DNA from 2 places in the Thermoanaerobacter sp. X514 genome. Region 2 is predicted to be linked to the other one. Evidence: riboswitches for the same ligand, from Rfam matches in the RefSeq annotation. Region 2 holds a riboswitch; the other holds the start of a gene.
The links. A riboswitch is a leader RNA that binds a small molecule or an ion and turns the genes downstream of it on or off. The one in region 2 is predicted to bind thiamine pyrophosphate.
Positions count from the first base shown of each region.

Region 1 (3,428 bases), 330 kb from region 2:
CTTCTTCAGGAGTTAACCTCTTAAAACCTTCACTCATTAAAATTACACGCCCTCCACAGTTTGATTATATCTTTGTTTGAGCATAATGATTTCATACAACTATAATAATATGAATCTTATTAAAAATCAATAAAAAGAGAGAGCAATTGCTCCCTCACATTTTTTCAAACATATCTTTTGCTACTCCACAGTCCGGACAAACCCAATCATCAGGCAATTCTTCAAAAGGTGTTCCTGGTGCAATTCCTTGAGATGGGTCTCCTTCTTCTGGATCGTATATGTACCCGCATACTGTGCACTGCCACTTTTCCATAAAAATTACCCCCTTGATGTTTTCCTTTATTATAGCAGAAATTAGCAAAGAAAATCAAGGGGGGAATGTAAATAAGGCAAAGGTATTAGCAAGTCATAGCTGAAGTTCCAAGGTACTCACTGACAATTTTCATAGCGCAGAATTTTCCGCACATACTGCAAGTTTTGGCTGTAGATATGTTTTTATTGATGCGATATTTAAAAGCTTTATCAGGGTCTATAGAAAGCTTTATTTGCTCATCCCAGTTTAAGGCTTTTCTAGCTCTAGCCATAGTTAAATCTTTTTCTTTAGCACCTTTTACGCCTTTTGCGATATCTGCAGCATGGGCGGCAATTTTTGCTGCAATAACGCCTTCTTTGACATCTTCTTTGTCTGGAAGTCCGAGATGTTCAGCGGGTGTAACATAGCAAAGGAAATCAGCACCAGAAGCTGCTGCAATTGCTCCTCCGATTGCTGAAGTTATGTGGTCATAACCAGGAGCTATATCAGTCACAATAGGGCCAAGCACATAAAAAGGAGCATTATGACAAAGTTGTTTTTGAAGTTTTACATTTGCTTCAATTTGGTCAATTGGCACATGCCCGGGTCCTTCTACCATCACTTGAACTCCTGCTTTACGAGCCCTTTTGACAAGTTCCCCAAGGATGATGAGCTCTTGAATTTGTGCGCTATCTGTAGCGTCTTCGAGACAACCTGGACGCAGTCCATCTCCTAAGCTTAGAGTTATGTCATATTTTTTAGCAATATCAAGGAGCCTATCAAAATGTTTATACAAAGGATTTTCTTTGTCGTTATGGAGCATCCAAGCAATTGTAAAGGAGCCACCGCGGCTTACTATATCCATCACTCGGCCGTTGTCTTTAAGCTTTTTCAATGATTCAAATGTTAGACCACAGTGGACTGTAATAAAATCAACCCCGTCTTTTGCTTGTTCTTCTATAACTTCAAAAATGAATTCTTCAGGCATAGCTACAATGCTACCGTATTTGGATATAGATTCTACAGCTGCTTGATACATGGGGACAGTGCCTACAGGGACAGGGGAATTTTCAAGTATTTTTCTACGAGATTGGTTAATGTCGCCCCCTGTGCTTAAATCCATTACCGCATCTGCTCCAGCTTTTACAGCAACATTTAATTTTTCAATTTCTTTTTCAATTTCAGGGTATGCATCAGAGGTTCCTATATTGGCATTTACTTTTGTCGATAAACCCCTTCCTATGCCTTTGGGAATGAGGTTTTTGTGGTTGATGTTTGATGGTATTACTATTTCTCCTTTTTTAACTCCTTCTAAAATAAATTCTTCGTCTACTCCTTCATACTCTGCAACTATTCTCATCTCTTTTGTGACAATGCCTGAAAGGGCGTATTCCAATTGTGTCATAATAAAAACCTCCTTAAAAAATAAATAAACCATGGGGATTATAGCCATGGCAGATGACCACATCCCTACGCAGGTACTAACCTAACAGGTTCGATGGGTTAAAAGGCAACACCTTTTTCTCAGCCGGTTACGCCGGCACCCCATGTGGCAAATATTAAATTTTTATAATCGATAGAGTATAAATATTATACAATATTATTATACCACTAAAAAAAATCGGCGTATATTAAAATTTAGAAAAAATTTAAGAAAGAGTACAAAAAAAGTTCTTGACTTTACAGTTTCAAAGTGATAACATAGATTACAACATGCAAAATTGAATATATTACACACAAACCTCTTATCAAGAGTGGTGGAGGGACTGGCCCGATGAAACCCGGCAACCGGCATTTATATGCGTCTGGTGCCAAATCCTGCAGGTTAGATTATTCTAACCTGAGAGATGAGAGGAGTGGCGGATTATTAGGCCCTCTTCTCATTGAGAAGAGGGCCTAAAAATTTATTTGGAGGTGTGACATGAAAATAAAAATCGGATTATTAGGACTTGGAACAGTAGGAACAGGAGTATATAAATTGATAACTTCAAGAGGAGGTCATATGTGGGAGAGTACAGGGTTTTATCCTGAGATAAAGAAGATACTCGTGAAAAATCTCAATAAGCCAAGGAAAGTGAAGGTAGAAGGACTACTTACCCAAAATGCTGAAGAAATTTTGAAAGATAAAGAGATAAAAATAGTTATTGAAGCAATAGGAGGTATTTCTCCAGCTTACGAATATGTGAAGGAAGCCTTGTCTTCAGGGAAGCATGTAATCACTGCAAATAAAGAATTGATGGCTAAACATGGGGAAGATTTAAATGAAACAGCAAAAAAAAATGGAGTGTTTTTAAAATGCGAAGCAAGTGTTGGAGGAGCAATACCTATACTTCATCAAATTGATAGATTAAAAATCACAGATGAAATAGATTTTGTAGGAGGTATAGTAAACGGCACTACTAACTACATTCTTACGCAAATGTCTACTAAAGGAAAAAGTTATGAAGAAGCACTTAAAGAAGCTCAGCAATTAGGTTATGCAGAAGCAAATCCCGATTATGATGTAAAAGGTTTTGATTCACTGTATAAACTGATTATTCTAATGCGCAAAGTATTTAATGTAAATGTGCCGGTAAATTCTATAAGGAGAAGTGGGATTGATGGGATTGCAAGAGAAGATTTAGATTATATCACTGAATGGGGGTATAAATTAAAATTGTTTGCATGGGGAAAAAAGATAGAAAATGGTGTTTTTGCAGGAGTAGAACCCGTTTTGGTTGAGGAAAGCAATATTTTGTCGAGGGTAAACGACGTAAATAATGCTGTTATTCTTAAAGGAGATAGTTTTGGCGAATATGTATTTGTGGGCAAAGGGGCAGGAGAGCTTCCTACTGGAGATGCAGTTGTCGCGGATTTAATTGATATACTGTTAAATTATAATATCAAAGATAATGATGCAGCAAAGCTTCTTCCAGTTCGTCAAGGAAGCTTTACAGATACGTTTTATATAAGACTCAAAATGCATAAAGGAGATATTTTAAATCTACAAAAGATTTTGAATTTCTTTAAAAGAGAAGAAGCTTTAATCTTAGAGTCCTCTTACGAAAATGACACATTTGCTGCTGTAATTAAATTAAAGACAAATATTGATGTATTTGTAGAAAAGCTAAATGACAAAAAAATTGGAGAACTAAAA
Region 1 is NC_010320.1:993,495-996,922, forward strand. Features, by position in the region: gene rd (rubredoxin) at 155-313, opposite strand; gene thiC (phosphomethylpyrimidine synthase ThiC) at 399-1,697, opposite strand; TPP riboswitch at 1,743-1,850, opposite strand; SAM riboswitch class I at 2,035-2,146, shown strand; gene TETH514_RS04985 (homoserine dehydrogenase) at 2,214-3,428, shown strand, end outside.
Region 1: it holds a riboswitch for thiamine pyrophosphate, as region 2 does, so the genes downstream of both, thiC (phosphomethylpyrimidine synthase ThiC) here and thiT (energy-coupled thiamine transporter ThiT) in region 2, are expected to answer to the same signal.

Region 2 (3,428 bases):
TTTGGAGGTATATGTAATAGGACATCAAAAGAAGGGATAAATGGGCAATCCTACGAAGAGCAAAATTTATAGAAAAGCCACCTGTGAGAAGAATGGACGTGGCCTCAAACTTTGCCCATCCTTCTTTAATGTCACATTACATATACCTTTGTAGCTTTTACTACTACCTCCACCGTCCATTCTTCTCACCTCCGTTTTTTAGCAAATTAAAAAACCTCTCAACGAATGAAAGAGGTTTTTAGACATTTCAATTCGTTGAGCTTTGGCACTATACAGCTTTGGAGCATCCTCCAGCTGCATTAAGTAAAACCTTAATTCGGTAATACTTGTTGACCCGTTAGCATCTCTCGATGTTTCCGGGCAGCAGCGTGTATCTGTATAGGAGCCTCACCTAACGATTGTATTAACTTGTGTCCTTCTACATTATATTCTTCTATTTACAATTTGTCAATCTATTTTGAAAAATTTTTTACAAAAACAACTTTGTACCTATAAAATGGGTTAGATAAGAAAAAGTAATACCTATCGTTGAGCCCATTAATACATCTGAAGGATAATGCAGTCCCATATATATCCTCGAAAGTCCCACAAGTACCGCCAGTGAAATAAAGAATACTGCAAGGCTTGGAAAAAATATTGAAAAAGTCATAGCAAGTGAAAAACTGGCAGTAGCATGACCAGAAGGAAAAGAATAATCCTTTAAAAGATGTTTAAAAGTGTTTGTATTAGCTAATACCATATAAGGCCTTGGTCTTGTATATTTTCTTTTTAAAAGTTGAACAAACAAATGGCTGCTTACAAGTGCAGTTAAAGCTTCTACAGCAGAGGCTTTTACATCGTTTTTTCCAAAAAAAATTAAAAACAAGCAAGAAAATATTGTAAAAAAAGGACCGCCTATATGAGTTATTTTGGGCATTATTTTGTCCAATATATTACATTTTATCCTTTCGTTTATATAGAAAAAAATGTTTTTGTCTTTGTCAAGAAGCACTCTTTTTATTTGCATCAGCAAAATCCCCTCCCTACAATCTCATTTCACTAATGCTTTTATCGAAATTTTCAGCACAATTTCACACACTCTATCAGCAGAATTTTTATAAATCAATTATTCCCTTCTTTCTTTCATATCCTCAAGTTTGTCAGGTATCAATGTTAATTCTGCGTTAAATTTTTTCTTACATAATATTATACCATATATTATACCATTATTTCAGCTATCCACTGCAAAAAATAAAAAGGGGAAATACCCCTTTAAGCAATTGCTTTCTTTTTAATTTCTTCAATAGCATTTCTAACTTGAGGAATTAGTGAAACCGCAAAACATATTGCCACTTCTACACCTATTATGCTTCCATTGACTAAAAGTGAATAAACTATAGGGCTCATTCCTTCTGGTGCATAGCTTGCAAAAAAGAACACTCCCGATAAAAAGTGAGAGAAAAATCGTCCAAATCCACCGACTAAAATTCCCAAACTTAGGTTTTTTCTAAAAAAGCCAGCAAGTCCTAAAGCACCGAAGGCCAAAGGATAGTCGAGAAGTACTTGCACCCATTGGACAATAAATGGGTCTTGAATAAGTTGTAAAAATCCATACGCCATTCCTACAATCACACCAGGACCTGGTCCATAATAATAGGCAAAGATAAAAAGCGGCAACATGCTGGCAGGTGTAATAGAACCACCTTGAGGCCAGTGATAAAATCTTATATAAGACAGCACGAAAGAAATAGCGATTGAAAGTGCTCCGTAGACAAGCATTTTTGTGTCAAATTTGACACTTTTTCGCATCAGATATAAAAGAAAAGCTGCCAATAAAATTGCTAATATAACCGATAAAGTCACTGGTTTTATTTGAGCAAAATCAGAAAAAATACTTAAAAGGTAGGACATAAACAAAAACACCTCCATTTTTCAAGGAGGCTATGTTCGCTGAAAAAAATACCGCGAAATGCGGTATTTTTGAGCCGCATTCCCTACGGAGGCATTACCCTCATCAGGTTCCAAGGGTTTGGCATCAATGCCATCTCAGCCGTTAAGGCTCCCCCAGCGGACATAACCTCTATTTTATTTTCTCTTTTACTTTATCACTTTTTGTTTCATATGTCAATAATAATTATTAAATGCTATCAACTTGCCATCTCTTCCTCTTTTTCAAACTGGCTGTTATAGAGGCTTGCATAAAAACCGCCTTTTTTAAGAAGCTCTTCGTGGGTACCCTGCTCTACAATATCTCCATGGTTCATGACAAGTATCAAGTCAGCATCCCGTATTGTAGAAAGCCTATGAGCGATTATAAAGCTTGTGCGTCCTTTCATAAGGTAATCCATCGCTTTTTGTATTTGTATTTCTGTAAGGGTATCTACAGAGCTTGTAGCCTCATCGAGTATGAGAATTTTTGGATCTTTCAAAATAGCTCTTGCTATAGTTAGTAACTGCTTTTGCCCTTGAGAAATATTTGTGGTCTCTTCATTTAATACCATGTTATAGCCCCCTGGCAATGTCCTTACAAAATGATCCACATAAGCTGCCTTAGCAGCTTTTATAACTTCCTCCTCAGTAGCGTCAAGACGGCCATATCTTATATTGTCCATAATAGTACCATTGTAAAGCCATGTATCTTGAAGTACCATGCCAAAAAGTGAACGCAAATCTTCCCTCGTAAAATCTCTTATATCATGCCCGTCAATCAAAATAGCTCCTTCATTCACATCGTAAAAGCGCATTAAAAGTTTCACTATAGTAGTCTTTCCTGCCCCAGTAGGACCGACAATTGCAACTTTTTGTCCTGCCTTAATAGAAGCAGAAAAGTTATTTATCACCATTTTATCAGGTCTATATCCAAAACGAACATTTCTAAACTCCACATTCCCTTTTATATCTTCAATTTTTACAGGCTGTGGATTATCTGGAACTTCCTCTTCTTCCTCCAAAAACTCAAATACTCTTTCTGCACAGGCAGCAGTTTGTTGCAGTATATTGGAAATATTTGCAATCTGAGCAATAGGCTGTGTAAAAGATCGGATGTACTGTATAAACGCCTGAATATCCCCCACTTCTATTGCATTTTTTATGACCAACCAACTACCCAAAACTGTAACCGCCACATAACCCAAGTTTCCTATTACATTCATAAGTGGCATCATAATACCTGTCAAAAACTGTGACTTCCAAGCTGCTCCGTACAAAGTGTTATTTAATACATCAAACTTTTCAATGCTCTTTTTCTCTCCATTAAAAGCCTTTACTATATTATGGCCTCCATATACTTCCTCCACATGACCATTTACATGCCCTAAATAATCCTGCTGCTCTCTAAAATACATTTGTGAATGTTTGACAATAAAGGCAATTACCAAAGAAGACAAAGGAATTATCAAAAGCGCCACTAAAGTCATAAGCCAGTTTATGGTAAACATCATAATCAAAAC
Region 2 is NC_010320.1:659,422-662,849, reverse strand. Features, by position in the region: M-box (ykoK) riboswitch at 244-406, opposite strand; gene TETH514_RS03220 (phosphatase PAP2 family protein) at 470-1,006, opposite strand; gene thiT (energy-coupled thiamine transporter ThiT) at 1,252-1,890, opposite strand; TPP riboswitch at 1,953-2,055, opposite strand; gene TETH514_RS03210 (ABC transporter ATP-binding protein) at 2,127-3,428, opposite strand, start outside.